4 regions of the Massilia sp. BKSP1R2A-1 genome follow, and region 4 is predicted to be linked to each of the others. Evidence: predicted binding sites of a transcription regulator. Region 4 holds the regulator's gene; each other region holds the start of a gene.
The links. Region 4 encodes LexA, which represses DNA repair genes until DNA is damaged. Its sites were predicted from a motif close to ACTGTATNNNNATACAGT; they were not measured.
Positions count from the first base shown of each region.

Region 1: a site for LexA is predicted at 1,727-1,744, ahead of ACQ7JA_RS20800 (putative DNA modification/repair radical SAM protein). Genes of this name have one in related genera too.
Region 2: a site for LexA is predicted at 1,876-1,893, ahead of recA (recombinase RecA). Genes of this name have one in related genera too.
Region 3: a site for LexA is predicted at 2,729-2,746, ahead of ACQ7JA_RS07065 (PA0069 family radical SAM protein). Genes of this name have one in related genera too.

Region 1 is NZ_JBOBRE010000015.1:128,219-132,461, forward strand. It holds gene ACQ7JA_RS20795 (M16 family metallopeptidase) at 1-1,521, shown strand, start outside; gene ACQ7JA_RS20800 (putative DNA modification/repair radical SAM protein) at 1,757-2,986, shown strand; gene ACQ7JA_RS20805 (UdgX family uracil-DNA binding protein) at 2,983-4,243, shown strand, end outside.
Region 2 is NZ_JBOBRE010000017.1:67,798-72,040, reverse strand. It holds gene recX (recombination regulator RecX) at 220-678, opposite strand; gene recA (recombinase RecA) at 725-1,813, opposite strand; gene ACQ7JA_RS22035 (response regulator) at 1,996-2,697, shown strand; gene ACQ7JA_RS22030 (sensor histidine kinase) at 2,694-4,243, shown strand, end outside; gene ACQ7JA_RS22025 (DUF4212 domain-containing protein) at 4,243-4,243, shown strand, end outside.
Region 3 is NZ_JBOBRE010000003.1:313,085-317,327, forward strand. It holds gene ACQ7JA_RS07050 (YciI family protein) at 1-295, shown strand, start outside; gene ACQ7JA_RS07055 (hypothetical protein) at 322-939, shown strand; gene ACQ7JA_RS07060 (hypothetical protein) at 1,100-1,348, shown strand; gene ACQ7JA_RS07065 (PA0069 family radical SAM protein) at 1,532-2,665, opposite strand; gene ACQ7JA_RS07070 (tRNA-uridine aminocarboxypropyltransferase) at 2,772-3,389, opposite strand; gene ACQ7JA_RS07075 (efflux transporter outer membrane subunit) at 3,386-4,243, opposite strand, start outside.
Region 4 is NZ_JBOBRE010000008.1:243,049-247,291, reverse strand. It holds gene rpsF (30S ribosomal protein S6) at 1-144, opposite strand, end outside; gene ACQ7JA_RS14600 (DUF4276 family protein) at 253-846, opposite strand; gene ACQ7JA_RS14595 (AAA family ATPase) at 843-1,937, opposite strand; gene lexA (transcriptional repressor LexA) at 2,129-2,761, shown strand; gene ACQ7JA_RS14585 (tetratricopeptide repeat protein) at 2,839-3,573, opposite strand; gene ACQ7JA_RS14580 (tetratricopeptide repeat protein) at 3,671-4,243, opposite strand, start outside.

The sequences.
Region 1 (4,243 bases), on a different contig from region 4:
GGCAAGCCGGACGCCTACCTCGACCGCCTCGAGCTGTTCGCCACCAGCACCCCGCAAGACGTCAAGGCTGCCGCCAACCGCTGGCTGCGCGCCAACCACTACACCATGACCGTGCGTCCTTCGGCCAAGCTGGCGGCGACCAAGTCGACCATCGACCGCAAGAAGCTGCCGGCCCTGGGCGACGCGCCGGACGTGAAGTTCCCGGCCCTGCAGCGCGGCCAGCTGAAGAACGGCTTGAAGGTCGTGCTGCTCGAGCGCCACACCGCGCCGATCGTCAACGTCTCGCTGGCGGTCGACGCCGGCGCGGCGTCCGACACGGCCGCCAAGGCGGGCGCCGCTTCGCTGGCGCTGGACCTGCTGGACAAGGGCACCAAGTCGCGTGACGCCTTCGCCCTGTCGGACGCGCTGGAAAATCTCGGCGCGCGCCTGACCACCGGTACCGGCCAGGACCAGTCCCTGGTGCGCCTGCAGGCCACCAGCGCCAACCTGGCGCCGTCACTGAACCTGATGGCCGAAGCGGCGCTGGCGCCGAGCTTCCCGCAAGACCAGTTCGCGCTCGCGAAGACCCGCCGCATCGCCGGCATCGGCCAGGAAAAGGCCCAGCCGAACAGCCTGGCCCTGCGCCTGGTCCCGGCGGTCCTGTACGGCCCGGAACACGCCTACGGCAAACCGGCCTCCGGCTTCGAAGGCAGCGTCCAGTCGATCACCCGCGACGACCTCGCCGCATGGCACGCCACCTGGTTCAAGCCGGGCAGCGCCACCATCGTCGTGGCCGGCGACACCACCATGGAGAAGCTCCTGCCGATGCTGGAAGCGAGCTTCGGCAAGTGGCAGCAGGGACAAGCTCCCGCCAAGAAGATGAGCACCGTGCCTGCGACCCAGGGCAAGCGCCTGATCCTGGTCGACAAGCCGGACGCGCCGCAGTCGACCATCGTCGCGACCCACGTCTCGCAAGTCCAGGGCCAGCCCGAAGACCTGGCGATGGAGCCGGTCATGATGAACTTCGGCGGCATGGCGACCTCGCGCCTGAACCGCAACCTGCGCCTGGACAAGCACTGGAGCTACGGCACCCAGGCCCGCCTGACCGACGTCCGCGGCCAGCGTCCCTTCTACATCATCGCGCCGGTCCAGACCGACAAGACGGTCGAAGCGATGCGTGAAGTGCAGAAGGAGCTGCGCGGCGTGGCCGGCGAACGTCCGCTGGTCGGCGCCGAGTACGAGAGCATCATGCGCAACATGACCGCGCGCCTGCCGGGCCGCTTCTCCACCCTCGCCGCGCTGGAAGCGGCCGGGCTGGAAACCGTGAACCTGGGCCTGGCCGACGACTACTGGAACAAGTATGCGTCGAATGTGCGCGCCCTGAGCCCGGAGCAGCTGGGCGCCGCGTCGTCGAAGTTCATCAAGCCGGATGAGGCGGTGTGGATCGTGATCGGCGACCTGCGCAAGATCGAGGCGGGTGTGCGTTCGCTGGGCTGGGGGACGGTGAGCGTGGTGGATGCGGACGGCAAGCCGATCCGCTGATCTGGCAGTTGTAGGGTGGGCGGATTCCGCCCACACGGTCAACGAACGGATTCGAGCCACGGAGCGGGCCATGAGACGTGATTCGAACGCGTGGGCAGAATCTGCCCACCCTACCAGGACCTGAACCGCCTCATCAGGAACATGCCCCGCCTTTGAACCGCACACAGTTGACCCCGCTCACCTGTGCATACGCGCGCGATAGTATACTGTATGCCCATACAGTTCACCTCTCGCGATGGAACTTACCGACAAGCTAGAAATCCTGGCCGACGCCGCGAAATACGACGCGTCCTGCGCCAGCAGTGGCGCGCCGAAACGTAGTTCCGAAGACAAGGACGGCTTCGGCGCCACCACCGGCATGGGCATCTGCCACAGCTACACGCCCGACGGCCGCTGCGTGTCGCTGCTGAAGATCCTGCTCACCAATTTCTGTATCTACGACTGCCAGTACTGCATCAACCGCCGCTCGTCCAACGTGCCGCGCGCCCGATTCTCGGTGGAAGAGGTGGTCAAGCTCACGCATGATTTCTACGTGCGCAACTACATCGACGGACTGTTCCTGAGCTCGGGCATCATCCAGTCAGCCGACTACACGATGGAGCAGCTGGTGGCCGTGGCGCGCCAGCTGCGTGAAGTCCATAAATTCCGCGGCTACATCCATCTCAAGACCATCCCTGATGCCGATCCGCTGCTCATCGAGGAAGCGGGCCGCTGGGCCGACCGCCTGTCCGTCAACATCGAGCTGCCCACCCACGACAGCGTGAGCCGCCTCGCGCCGGAAAAAAACGTCCACACCATCAAGCTCGCGATGGGCTCGATCCGCCGCAAGCTGGACGAAAAGGCGGAAGAACCGAAGGCGCCGAACTTCGCGCCGGCCGGGCAGAGCACCCAGATGATCGTCGGCGCCGACAGCAGCGACGACCACACCATCCTGAACACCGCCGAGACGCTCTACGGCAGCTATAAACTCAAGCGCGTCTACTACTCGGCCTTCAGCCCCATCCCGCAGAGCCCGAAGAGCGTGCCCCTGGCGCCACCGCCGCTGCTGCGCGAGCACCGCCTCTACCAGGCCGACTTCCTGCTGCGCGGCTACGGCTTCACGGCGGGCGAGCTGATGCCGACGTCCGGCAACCTGGCGCTCGACGTCGACCCCAAGCTGGGCTGGGCATTGAGTAACCGCGAGCATTTCCCGCTCGACCTGAACCGCGCCGACGAGACCATGATTGCGCGCGTGCCCGGCATCGGCATCCGCAATGCAAAGCGCATCGTCGAGCTGCGCCGCATCCGCCGTATCCGCTGGGAAGACCTGTCGCGCCTGCGCTGCAGCATGAAGAAGCTGGCTCCCTTCATCGTCACCGCCGACTACAAGCCGGCTGACGGAGCCGCCAGTTCCCACATCCTGCGGCGTCACCTGGCCGACGCGCCCGAGCAGATGAACCTGTGGCCGGAACTGCAGGCGGCATGAATCCCGACGCCGCCAGCGCCGCCGGCGCTGCCGCGAACGGCGGCGCCTTCCTCGCGGTGAACAGCTTCGCCGAATGGCGCGAGGCGGCGCGCGAGCTGCTGCGCGCCGGCGTGCCGCCCGAGGCGGTGACGTGGACCAGGCCGGGCGCCGACGACCTGTTCTCGGGTGCGACGCCGAGCGCCGGGCCGCCCGATAGTGCAGCCATCCCATCCAGTCAAACGAAAGCGGCGCCGCACCTGCCACGCTCGCTGATGGAGATGCTGCAGCGCGCCGCCTGCTTCCGCGACCCGGACCGCTGGGCCTTCCTCTACCGCGTGGTGTGGCGCTGGACCCAGGGCGAGCATGACGTGCAGTCGCCCGCCGACCCGGACGGCGGACGCCTGCACGCCATGGTGAAGGCGGTGCGTCGCGAGGAGCACGACATGCATGCCTACATCCGATTCCGCGAGCGGCCCGTGGATGCCGGCCCGCCGCGCTTCGTGGCCTGGTTCGAGCCGCGCCACGACGTCCTGCCCCAGGTGGCCGAACATTTCGTCGCCCGCATGGGCAAGGTGAGCTGGATGATCGCCACGCCCGAGGCCAGCGTCCTGTGGGACGGCGCCACGCTGCACAACACCGGCCCCCTGATGTCGAGCGCGGCGGATCTCGACGATGCCGGCGAGGCGCTCTGGCTCACCTACTACCGCAGCATCTTCAACCCGGCGCGCGTGAACGCCCAGCTGATGCAGAGCCACATCCCGGCGCGCTTCTGGAAGAACCTCCCGGAAGGCGCCATCGTGCCGTCGCTCGTGAGCCAGGCCGAACTCGGCGCACGCAAGATCGGACAGGTACAGGCGGTCGGCGCCAAGCGCGGGGCGACGACGATCCCGATCTCGGCGGAGAAGGCCCAGCCGGAGCGCGAGCAGCCTTCCAAGCTCGACGAATGCCGGCGCTGCGAGCTGTGGCAGTACGCCACCCAGGCCGTGCCGGGGGAAGGATCGAAACGCGCGCCCATCATGATCGTCGGCGAGCAGCCCGGCGACCAGGAAGACCTGGCCGGCAAGCCCTTCGTCGGCCCGGCCGGCAAGCTGCTCGACCAGGTCTTCGCCCAGGCCGGGGTGGATCGCAAGACCATCTACCTGACCAACGCGGTCAAGCACTTCAAGTGGGAGCCGCGCGGCAAGCGCCGCCTGCACAAGACCCCGGTGCAGCGCGAGATCGAAGCCTGCCACTACTGGCTCGAGAAGGAACTCGCCGCGGTCAAGCCGAAGGTCATCG
Region 2 (4,243 bases), on a different contig from region 4:
CAGACAAGCGCCAGCGTGCAGCGCCATCGCCCGTTGAGGAATATGCCTGGGCATATCGGGAATGACGCTCCACGCTGGCGCCGGAGCTGCGCTGCCCGAGCGGGAGCGCGAGAATGAGGGTGATATGGACAGGCCTGCGGCCGCGCCTGGCATATCGTCGGAGCAAGCCTGGGGCCAGGCCGGCTCGTCAGGGACAGCAGGCTCGAACTACAAACCTGCCTACAGCTCGTCGTCGTCGGGAGCGCCCTGCATTGCGATCCGGGCAGCGCGTTGGGAGAAGCCACGCTGCAGCAGGAAACGCATCTGCTTGGCACGCTCGGCCGCATCGGCGGCGACGGTGCCGAACTTGCGCCGCCACACTTCGATGGCGCGCGTCGTTTCGCTGTCGGCGAGCTCGGCCTTGATCTCGGCCAGTGCTTCGCCGGTAACGCCATGGCTTTGGAGCTCGGCCATGACGCGGCTGTTACCGAAACGGCCCGCCTTCCTGTTGATCAGGGATTCGGCGAACCTTTCCTGCGACAGCCAGTTGTTCTTTTCAAGGAAATCGAGGAGGGCTTCCACATCATCGCCCTCCTCGGCATAACGGGCCAGCTTACGGCCCAGCTCGAGCCGGCTGTGTTCGCGCATCGAGAGGAAACGAAGCGCGCGTCCTTTCAGGCTGAGCTGGGGTGCTGGCATGTGCTACTGATACTCCAGGCGGTCCGGCGTTTTAGCGACCCGGCGATTACTCGCCGACTGCCTTCAGGTTCGGCTTGCCGCCGTCCTTGCCGCCGTCTTCAGCAGCGACCGGCGGCAGTTCGCGCACGCCCAGGGCGACACGGACCTTGTTCTCGATTTCGCGTGCCAGTGCCGGACGCTCTTTCAGGAACAGGCGGGCGTTGTCCTTGCCCTGGCCGATACGTTCGCCGTTGTAGGAGTACCAGGAGCCCGACTTCTCGACGATCTTGTTGTCGGCGCCCAGATCCAGGATTTCGCCTTCGCGCGAGGTGCCTTCTCCGTACAGGATGTCGAAGTGGGCTTCCTTGAACGGCGGCGCGATCTTGTTCTTGACGACCTTGACCTTGGTTTCGTTACCGATCACCTCGTCACCCGACTTGATCGAACCGGTACGGCGGATGTCCATGCGCACGGAGGCGTAGAACTTCAGCGCGTTACCGCCGGTCGTGGTTTCCGGGCTGCCGAACATCACACCGATCTTCATACGGATCTGGTTGATGAAGATGACCAGGGTGTTGGTACGGTTGATCGAGCCGGTCAGCTTGCGCAGCGCCTGGGACATCAGGCGTGCCTGCAGGCCCGGCAGCGAGTCGCCCATGTCGCCTTCGATCTCGGCGCGCGGGGTCAGCGCCGCCACCGAGTCGATGACCACGAGGTCGACCGAACCCGAACGCACCAGGGCGTCGGTGATTTCGAGGGCTTGCTCGCCGGTGTCCGGCTGCGAGATCAGCAGGTCGCCCAGGTTGATGCCCAGCTTTTGCGCGTAGGTCACGTCGAGCGCGTGCTCGGCGTCGATGAAGGCGCAGGTGCCGCCGAGCTTTTGCATCTGGGCGATGGTCTGCAGGGTCAGGGTGGTTTTACCCGACGATTCCGGACCGTAGATTTCGACGATACGGCCGCGCGGCAGGCCACCGACGCCGAGCGCGATGTCCAGGCCCAGCGAGCCGGTGGAAACAGTCTGCACTTCCTCGACCGGTGCGCTGGTGTCCATGCGCATGACCGAGCCCTTGCCGAACTGCTTTTCAATCTGCGCCAGGGCGGCTGCGAGTGCCTTGCCCTTTTCAGCGACGTTTAATGCGGTTTTTTTGTCGTCCATGGTGTACTTTCAGCTGTGGAGTAGGCAAGGTAGGGGCGCTACCACGCAAATCAAGAGTTACTACTGTATATAAATCCAGTAGTTTAGGCAAGCGAAAAATGGCGGTGTGGTAGGCTCGCATTGTTGCGATAAATCAAACACAATAGGGGCCGTTCTGGTCTAAATGTTCTACCGAGGTCCCCATGCGAATTTTGCTCGCCGAAGATGATAGCGTACTTGCCGATGGATTAACGCGGTCGCTGCGCCAGTCCGGCTACGCCATCGATTGCGTCAAGAACGGCCAGGATGCCGACACGGCCCTGTCCACCCAGGAGTTCGACCTCCTCATCCTCGATCTCGGCCTGCCCAAGCTGTCCGGCCTGGAAGTGCTGCGCCGCCTGCGCGCCCGCTCCTCGCTCCTGCCGGTGCTGATCCTCACCGCCGCCGATTCGGTCGAGCAGCGCGTCGAAGGCCTGGACCTGGGCGCCGACGACTACATGGCCAAGCCCTTCGCCCTGTCCGAGCTGGAGGCGCGGGTGCGCGCCCTCACCCGCCGCGGCGCCGGCGGCGGCCCCACTGTCGTGAAACACGGACCGCTGGTCTACGACCAGGTCGGCCGCAGCGCCTATATCAACGACCAGATGCTCGACCTGTCGGCGCGCGAGCTCGGCCTGCTGGAAGTGCTGCTGGCGCGCACCGGACGCCTGGTCTCGAAGGAGCAGCTGGTCGACCACCTGTGCGAATGGGGCGAGGAAGTCTCGAACAACGCCATCGAGGTCTACGTGCACCGCCTGCGCAAGAAGATCGAGGTCGGCGGCGTGCGCATCGCCACCGTGCGCGGCCTTGGCTACTGCCTCGAAAAATACTCGGATACCCCGCGCACTCCTACGCCAGAGAGCAAGTGAACGATCGCGACGCCGGGCTGGAAGCCGGTCCTCCGGAGCCGCCGCAGCAGGCCGCTCCCCTCTACGTCCCGCCCAATCCCGAGCCGGACGAGAACATCCGCCACTCGCTGTTCGGCGAGATCCTCGACTGGATGCTGGCGCCGCTGCTGCTGCTGTGGCCGATGAGCATCGCCATCACCTACCTGGTGGCGAAGTCGATCGCCAACCAGCCCTTCGACGACGCCCTCGAAGACCGCGTGACCGTGCTGTCGCAGCAGATCCGCACCGTGTCCGGCAAGCCCGTGGTGCAGCTGCCCGGCAGCGCGCGCGACGTGCTTCGCGCCGACGACGTCGACAGCGTCTACTTCCAGATCAGCGGCCCGGCCGGACTGCACCTGGACGGCGACCGCGACCTGCCGCGCCCGCGCGCCGGCAGCAGCGACGACCAGGCGCGCGGCGGCGCCGTCTCCTTCCGCAACGACAGCATCCACGGCACGCCGGTGCGGGTCGCCTATTCCTATGTGAACCTGGACCCGCTGCGCGAGCCCGGCAAGGGCGCGGAGCCCGAGCTGGCCCTGGTGCAGGTGGCCGAGACCCTGGACAAGCGTGCCCACCTGGCCAACGAGATCATCAAGGGCGTGATCCTGCCCCAGTTCATCATCCTGCCGGTGATCCTGGCCCTGGTCTGGTTCGCCCTCTCGCGCGGCCTGTCTCCGCTGGCCGAGCTGCAGCAACGCATCCGCGCCCGGCCCCAGGACGACCTGTCGCCGATCGATCCGCGCCAGGTGCCGGAAGAGATCTCGCCGCTGGTCGGCTCCTTCAACGACATGCTCGAACGCCTGGCCCAGACCGTGGAGATGCAGAAGCGCTTCATCGCCGACGCCGCCCACCAGATGAAGACGCCGCTGGCCGGCATGCGCATGCAGTCCGAGCTGGCCCTGCGCCAGGTCGACCCCGGCGAGATCCACCGCTCGCTCGAGCAGCTGGCCACGAGTTCGGAATCGGCCACCCGCCTGGTCAACCAGCTGCTGGCGCTCGCGCGCGCCGAGAACCAGCCGCACGCCGGCCTGGCCTTCGAGGAGATCGACCTGGCCCAGCTGGCGCGCGCCACCGTGCAGGACTGGGTGCAGGCCTCGTTTGCCGCCCAGATCGACCTTGGCCTCGAACTGCCCGAAGAACCGCAGGACAAGCCGCTGCCGATCGCCGGCAACGCCCTGATGCTGCGCGAACTGCTGTCGAACCTGATCGACAACGCGCTGCGCTACACGCCCTCCGGTGGCAGCGTGACGGTGCGGGTGCGGCGCGACGGCGAGCAGGCCCTGCTCGAGGTCGAGGACACCGGTCCCGGCATCGCCCCCACCGAGCGCGCCCACGTGTTCGAGCGCTTCTACCGCATTCTCGGCACGAATGTGCAGGGCAGCGGCCTGGGGCTGGCCATCGTGCGCGAGATCGCCCAGCAGCACGGGGCCGAGATCGACATCTTCAACAACCCGCGCAGCCATTCCAAGAAGTACCCCGGGAGCCTGTTCCGCCTGACCTTCCCGCCCCCCGTCCAGGAACCCCTCGA
Region 3 (4,243 bases), on a different contig from region 4:
GGCCGAACGGGCGCGCATCTTCGAAGGGCACTTCGCAAATATGGGCCGCCTGGCCTTCGAAGGGAAACTGGCGGTCGCCGGGCCGCTGGACGGCAAGGAGGACCGGCGCGGGATCTTCATCCTGGCCACCGCGGATATCGACGAGGCCAAGACCTGGGTGGCGACCGATCCCGTCATCCAGAGCGGCGAGATGGTGGCGGAGTACCACAAGTTCTTCAGCTCGGCGGCACTCATGATGGTCAATGAGGTGCACGGGAAGGTCGAGAAGCCGAAATCCACTGCCCCAGCCAGGTAAGCGTACTCTCGAGATCAGGAGCCTTCATGCATCGCTTCACGCACGCCCTGGCGGCGCTGGCACTGGCTGCGCCCGCCGCCGCGGCCTTCGCCGCCGACACCAACGCCTTCAGCAATCCGACGGCGGGCCTCGCACTCAGCAAGCCCGCCGGCTGGCACTACCTCAGTGCGGCGCAGAACATGGACAACATCAAGCGGATGAAACTCGGCGACGAGGAGTTCCATGCCTTGATGAAGCAGTACGCCAGCGCGCCGCTGGTCGCAATGAGCAAGTACCAGGAGCCTTTCGACGACGTCAATCCCAGCTTCAAGGTCAACCTCAAGCCCTATGGCCAGCTGAAGGGCATTCCGGCGACGGAACTCATCAGGCTGATCCTGCCGCAGTTCCAGAAGACCTTCAAGGACTTCTCCCTGGTCCAGGCCCCGGTCGAGGTGAAGGTGGCAGGAATTCAGTCGGCTTACGCCCGGATCGACTACACCATGGAGTTGCCCGATGGGCGCAGCTTTCCCACTTCGTCCGAACTCTGGATCGTCCCGCGTGGAGATTATTTCTTCATGATCGGTGCAGGGACGCGGCAGGACGAAAAGACGGGCACGCGGGCGGAAATCCAGGGCATCCTCGACACCGTCAGGATCACACAATAGACACCGCCGCCGCGCCTGCCGGAGGTGGTGGCAACAGCGGCCGCTCACGAGCGGCTGCCTGCGCCGCCATCCCGAGCGCGGCGCCGGCGCCGCCCGCCCCCTCGCCCCTGGTCCCAAGGCCGTACAATGGCGCCTGTCTTCCCACTTACAGAGCGTTCATATGGAAAATAAGGACCAGCGTTACCTCGTGCAGCAAAACAAAATCGCCGATGGCGAGAAGAAGCCTCCCGTGTTTGCCAAGGTCATGCGCAGCAGGGAAGGCAAGTTCGAAGGCGTTTCCTTTATCAAGAACAAGGAAAAGGCCACGGTCATGTCGGTCGCCGAGGCGCAGGAAGTCATCGACTGGGCTGCCAGCAAGAAAAGCAATGCCGCTGAATACGCGACGAAAATCATCTGCCTGGGCCAGTAGCCCGCCCCTGCGCCATGGGCCAGGGTCTGTCTGACTGATTGAGGAAGATACAAATAATTGTTCTCTCCATCGTAGTTCAGCTCCCCTGTAAACGGCGTTATCTCCTCGCGGACGAAATTTGGACGCGCGGTCGGCGTAGCCGACCACCCTACGGAAAATACCGCTCCGCGCCCCCAAACTTACTCAGAACAGATCCAGCTGTCCCGCCGTCTTCGTGCCTGACTTGCCGCTCTTCCCCTGCAGCGCCGCCGGCACCACCAGCGGGCGCCGGAACTGGCTCGCATCGAGCCGGTCGAAGCGACTACCCAGCTTGCCCAGGCCGAGGCGCTCGACTGTCTTGGTGAAACGCTGGTGGATCAGGTCGGCCCAGACACCCTCTCCCTGCATGCGCTTGCCGAACTCGCTGTCGTAATCCTTGCCGCCGCGCATATCGCGCACACGGTTCATCACGCGCTGCGCACGCTCGGGGAAATGCGCTTCCAGCCATTGCTGGAACAGCGGATTGACCTCGAACGGCAGGCGCAGCACCACGTAATGCGCGCTGACGGCGCCGGCATCGCGCGCCGCTTCCAGGATGCGCTCTATTTCCGGTTCCGTGACGAAGGGGATGATCGGCGCCACGCTCACGCTGACCGGGATGCCGGCTTCGGTCAGCGTGCGGATGGTGCGCAGGCGCCGGGCCGGGGCCGCCGCGCGCGGTTCCAGCGTGCGCGCGATCTGCGGGTCGAGCGTGGTCAGGGTAATGGCGGCGCAGGCCTGCCCTTTCTCTGCCATCGGCGCGACCAGGTCGATGTCGCGCTCGATCAGCGAGGACTTGGTGATCAGCCCATAGGGATGCCGGCATTCCTTGAGCACTTCCAGCACCTGGCGTGTAAGGCCCCGCTCGCGCTCGCAGGGTTGATAGGCGTCGGTGTTGACGCCGATGGCGATGTGTTCCGGCACGTAGCCCGGCTTGGCGAGTTCGCGCCGCAGCAGCTCGGCCGCATTGACCTTGGCGAACAGGCGGCTTTCGAAGTCGAGGCCGGGCGACAGGCCGAGATAGCTGTGCGTGGGGCGCGCGAAGCAATAGATGCAACCCTGCTCGCAGCCGCGGTAGGGGTTCAGCGAGACGTTAAAGGGAATGTCGGGCGAACTGTTACGCGAGAGGATGCTCTTGGCGATCTCATCGCTGACGACGGTGCGGATGCCCGTCGCTTCGTCCTCGTCGCGCTCCCAGCCGTCGTCGAATTCCTCGCGGCCATTGACCTCGTAGCGGCCCTGCAGATTGGAGACGGCGCCCCGCCCCTTGCGTGCGGCGAGCGGACGCGGGCCGAGCATGGGCTGCTCGTCCAGGCGTTCTCGTTCGGGCGGGAGTTGGCGGTCGTGCACGCTGGGTCCATTACTGTATGTCTATACAGTATATTACGCCGCTCCCATCCGGAATTCAAGTGGGCCGCACGTGCGGCATGAAGGCGGCCTGCTGTTCCACAAACCCCTCGAAGGCATCGAACAGGGGGCGGAACTTTTCCGCATTGCCCTCCAGCTGGCCCAGCGCCAGGGCGGCGGCTTCCAGCGACGAGAGCTGGTGCGGCGCGTGAGCCTTGCGGATACGGTAGCCGGACGGCGCCACATCGAGCAGGGCCAGGCGCGGCAGCCGCTGCAGAAGCGGATTCAGGTAAAGCATCTTGCGGCTCTTGCGCCAGGTGGCGTCCAGCACCACCAGGCGCAGCGCGCGCGCCGGCGTCAAGGCCAAGGGCGGCGGCGCGGGCAAGGCGGCATCTCCCGGGGTCTCCGGATACAGCAGCACGGGCGTGCGCCCATCCGCATGCAGCAGCGCCTCCAGTTCGGGCGGATCAAACGCCTCGCCCACCGCCAGCGCGCTGCCGTCCACGCACAGGTGCAGCAGGCGCGCACTGTTCTTGGCGTTGCCGACCTCCAGCGGATGCTGCAGCACCAGCAGGGCCGCCTCGGAGTCGAGCGGCCTGATCCACCGGCAGATGCAGCCCGAGGCCGCCCGCAGGCACAGCGCGCAGCGCGCCCGTTTCACGATCGCTTCGCTCATGGCGCCGGCGTCCAGCCGCCGCCCAGGGCGCGGTACAGGTCGACGTGGGCCGCGAGCAGGCTGGCGCGCAGCTGCAGGACATTGGTCTCGGCGCTGAAGGCGGTGCGCTGGGCGTCCAGCTCTTCGAGGTAGGAAGCGTAGCCGTTGGCGTAGCGGTTGCGCGCCACCCGCAGCACCTCGTTCGCGGCCCGGCTGCGCGCCTCGGCTTCGAACAGCTGGCGCCGCAGGCCATCGATGCCGGCCAGCGCATTCTCGGTCTCGGCAAAGCCGGCGCGCACCGCGTTCTCGTAGGCGAACAGGGCGCGGTCGCGCACGGTGGCGGCGATGTCGGCCTGGGCGCGCAGGCGCCCTCCGTCGAAGATCGGCGCCAGCACGCTGCCGCCCACGCTCCACAACTCGACCGGATCGCGCAGCAGGCGGGCGACGCTTCCTCCCTGCGCGCCGAGCGAGGCGCTGAAGCGGATCGACGGCAGCAGCTGGTCGCGCGCAGCGGCCAGGCTGGCGTCGGCGGCCGCGACCTGCCGCTCGGTCTGGGCGATGTCGGGACGGCGGCGCAGCAGTTCCGAGGGCAGCCCCGGCGCGGGCGCCGGCAGGCGCACCTCCAGCAGCGGAACGCCGCGCGCCACCGGTCCGGGGCTGGCGCCCACCAGCAGGCGCAATGCCTGTTCCTGCTGGGCGATGGCGCGTTCCAGCTGGGGCACCACCGCGGCCGTCGCATGCAGCTCGGCCTCGGCCTGCGACATCTCCAGGCGCGAGCTGTAGCCGACCTCGAACTGGTGGCGCGCCAGCGCGAAGGAGCGCTCGCGCGAGGCCAGGGTCGCGCGCGCCAGCGCCAGCTGGGCGTCCAGGCCGAG
Region 4 (4,243 bases):
AGCCATTTGACGGCGGCCCCAGTCTTCCACGCGATGGATGTTACCGCCGCGGCTGGTCACCGTGGTCTTGTAACGCTCGATCATCGCCGGGACTTGCTCGCTCTGGTCCGGGTGGACGATAAAAACGATTTCATAATGACGCATGCAACACTCCTTAAGGACGTTTAAACAAATGCCCACCTCGGCGTCAAGACGAGTGTGGGAAGGGAAAGCCCACGATCATAGCATGGATTGCGAACCGCAGCAACAGGACTAGAGCGCCTCCAGCCGGGTCACCCACATATCAAATCTGGGACAATGCGCTCGAATTTCCTGAAGTCCTGCCAGCTCGAGAATCTCAGGACCATGTAGTTTTTTGTCGTAGGCTTTGAAGATGTTTTTCAATCGATGAGATGGACTTGTCTCCACTGCTCCGTTCACGTTCTCGGGCGAGCCACTACGGTGCACTGCATCGTTCAGTAGCACTAGCTCAGCATCTCCACCACTCAACCATTCCACCACATGAGCGGGAACCGCGAACAGTAGCGCTTCGAACTCATATTTTTGGATATATGGCAAAAAGCGCTGGCCCCTTCCCTCCCCCACTCGAGCCACCATTTCTGCTTCAAGCTCGTCTACGGACAAAGTGCCGCGCCCTTTAAAGCCGTAGAAGTCGTAAAGGGTACTGACTCGATCGAATGATCCGAACAGCGCAGGCAGTTGCCCAGCCATTTTATCCAGACTCACATTACCACGAAGGTCGATGGCGGTAACCTGCTTTCCGAAAGGGGTCAGGTACGGCTTTAGTACGCGCTGGACAAACTCCCGCTCGGTCGCACCTTCGACGCTAATTGCCAAGCGCGTCATTCCGGCGTCCCTCCCAGGACATTCATCTCCCAGATATCACCGATCCGGTATTCTTTCATCCACTCCGAGACCTCGACCTCGCTCAGGCGACGAAAAGCCGATGCGTTTTCCACTTGATCGACAACGACCATGTCCTCCCAAGAAAATTGATTCGCTAACGTCACTGACTGCGTCGAAGCAATGATCTGCGTGATCTCACTCGCTGAGCGCATCATCGCGGCCAAGAGCTGCATAGCGAATGGATGCAAGCCAAGCTCAGGCTCATCCAAAAGAATGATAGTTGGCAATTTTGGCTGCAAGAGCAAGGTTGCCATGCAAATGAAACGCAGAGTTCCATCTGAAAGCATCGTCGCATCAAAGTAATCTTCACTTCCCTTGTGTTTCCAGCGCAGGCGAATAGTGTCGTTTGGCTCAGGCACGAACACAAAGTCATGAAAGTATGGGGCAACGCGTTGAATGGTATGGACTATGCGACGGTAATTTTCAGTTTCACGTATGTCATACAGGAAAGCAGCTAAGTTCTCCCCCTGTGGTAGCAGGCGCTCTGTTGCATGAATGCTATACGCACCCTTGACACGTGCTGTGTCGCTAGTGTCGTGAAAATGGTAAACCTTCCAGTCACGCAGGTAGCCCGCGACGTGCTGACTAGGCGTGCCGGTACCGGGCAGCGGGAGGCCTGACTCTGCCGCACCGGGCGGCGCGAGGTCTCGCACCTTCGTACCCCCTGCGTAGCCTATTTCACCACCGTGAAACAATGCCTGCTCACGTTTGAACACCAAACTATCGTCATTGGTCGCCACCATTGTGGCTCGGTAACCATTAGGCGAAAAATGGAGATCGATATGGAGCTCATCCGTTGTCTTGCGTCCAAAAAAAAGTGTGCGATCCGCGCCGTTTAGTCCGGCTCGCACGAAGAGCTGCAGCTCCTTTTCAAGCAAACGATTCATGAACTTGAAGAAGCTGATGAAATTCGATTTGCCAGCCCCATTCGGACCAATGAGGACATTCAATCTCTTCAGCTCTAGATCAAGCGAACGTATTGAGCGAAAACCGCTAAGCTTAATGTGCTGAAGGCACCCGAGCTTTGCCATGTAGTTACCTTTTGAAAATTTTTCTGCGGAGCATGCTTCGCCGGCCGACTGTAGGCGGCATGTTCAAACGGTGCGTAGAACGCACCCCGCGCGTAACTTACACACAAACCGCGCTTGAGACAACGAAATAGCTTGCGTTTGCTCGAACACTGTATAAAAATACAGTCTCGAATGATATCAGTGGTACATCCATGCTCAAGCTCACTGCAAGGCAAGAACAGATCCTCAACCTGATCAAGGAAGCGATCGAGAACACCGGTTTCCCGCCGACCCGCGCCGAAATCGCGGCCGAACTGGGCTTCAAGTCGGCCAATGCCGCCGAGGAACATCTGCAGGCGCTGGCGCGCAAGGGCGCCATCGAGATTTCCCCGGGCACCTCGCGCGGCATCCGCCTGGTGGGCGCCTCGGTCGAACAGATCCCGATGCCGCCGGCCGCCCTCATGATGTCGCTGCCGCTGGTCGGCCGCGTGGCCGCCGGCTCGCCCATCCTGGCCCAGGAACACGTGGAAGCCACCTATTCCGTCGACGCCGCCATGTTCTCGGCCCGTCCGGACTTCCTGCTGAAGGTCAAGGGCTGGTCGATGCGCGATGCCGGCATCTGCGATGGCGACTTCCTGGCGGTCAAGAAGATCGACAGCGCCAAGAACGGCCAGATCGTGGTCGCCCGCCTGGGCGAGGAAGTCACCGTCAAGCGCTACCGCAAGACCGGCAACATGGTCGAGCTGTTGCCGGAAAACCCTGACTTCAAGGTCATCCAGGTATCGCCGGAAGACGAATTCGCACTCGAAGGCCTGGCCGTGGGGCTGATGCGCAGCTGGCACTGAGTCCGCGCTTCACACGCACAACGGGGTAGTCGGGGCCGCTGGCCTCGACTACCCCGTTTTTTATTGGCGCATTCGTCTTACTGGATCTTCTTGTCCGCCCAGTAGGAATCCTTCTTGGCGTCCTTGACCATCTTGTTGTGCTGCTCCACATAGCTTTCCGTCGCCTTGCGCCAGGCGTCGAAATCGGCCAGCAGCAGCTTCGAGCTCACCCTCGCCTCTTCGCTCAGGTTTTCCTGCAGCTGGGCCAGGTAGGCGTTCGACTTCTCCGTCTCTTCCTTGTTCATCAGCTTCTGGATGTCGGCGGGAATGCGCTTGGCCAGGGGCATGGAATTGTTCAGGTGGGTGACGTACTTGTTGTAGCACTCCTGCCAGGCCTTCACGGCCGCACCGATGCGGTCGATATCGGCGTTGATCTTCGACATCGCCGGAATGCGCGGCGCCACGCAGCGGTACTCGCCCGTCTTCAGGTCGGCGCCATCGTAGCCCTTGATCCAGTAGTCGATGTCGGCGCGGCGCTTGGCGCGCTGGTCGATCAGCTCGAGCGAGGCGATCGCGACCTTGTTGCCCTTGGCAGCCGCCTTCTTGAACAGCTCGACCGCCTTCGCCTCGTCGACCTGCCCCGCCTCGCCGTAGAAATACATCTGGCCGAGGGCCTGCTGGGCGGCCGGATTGCCGGCATTGGCGAGCTTGGTGTAGAGCTTCATGGCGCCCGCGTAGTCCTGCTTCTCGAACAGGGCGTTGGCGTCTTCCAGTTCGCCGGCAAAGGCGGCGCCGCACAGCAGCAGGGAGGCAAGGAACAGCTTGGTCTTCATGGTCGCACACGGTGAGGGATGGAGCCCCATGATAGCGGCAAGTGCGCCGCTCGCTCAACCGTTGAAACAATTCCGGCAGCCAGGGCTGCCGGAAAGCTTAGCGCCGGGTAGGGGCCACAACCGGTGGGGCCGGCTTCGTGCTGGGCTTACGATCCATCAGCAGGCGCCGATCGTCATTCTGGCGGCGCTGCTGCTCGATGTACATGCGCTTTTCCTCGTCGGCGCGCATGGCCATGCGCAGGTTTTCTTCCTTGGCGAAGGCGTCCGTCGCTTTATGCCATTCCATCTGCTTGCTGGCGACGGTGTTGACGTCGGCGATGGCCTTCGCCTTCAGGCTGGCATAGACCGCCTGCACATGGTCGCGGGCGCGCTTGACTTCCGATGGCGTCATCATGCCCAGCACCTCGGCAGGAATATGCTTGCCGTCCGATACCGTCGCATTGAAGTTGGCCATGAAGCCCTGCTGGCAGGCGCGCCAGCTGTCGATGGCATCCTTGGTGGCCTTGATTTCCTCGTTGGTCCTCGAGGCCTCCGGGATCGCCGGCATCGGGCAGTCGAACTTGCCTGCACGCAGGTCGGCGCCGTCGTATTGCTGGGTCCAGTAGGCAATCTCGGCGCCATGGATCTTGCGCCGGTCGAGGACAGCCAGCGACTCCTTCGCGCCCGCGTT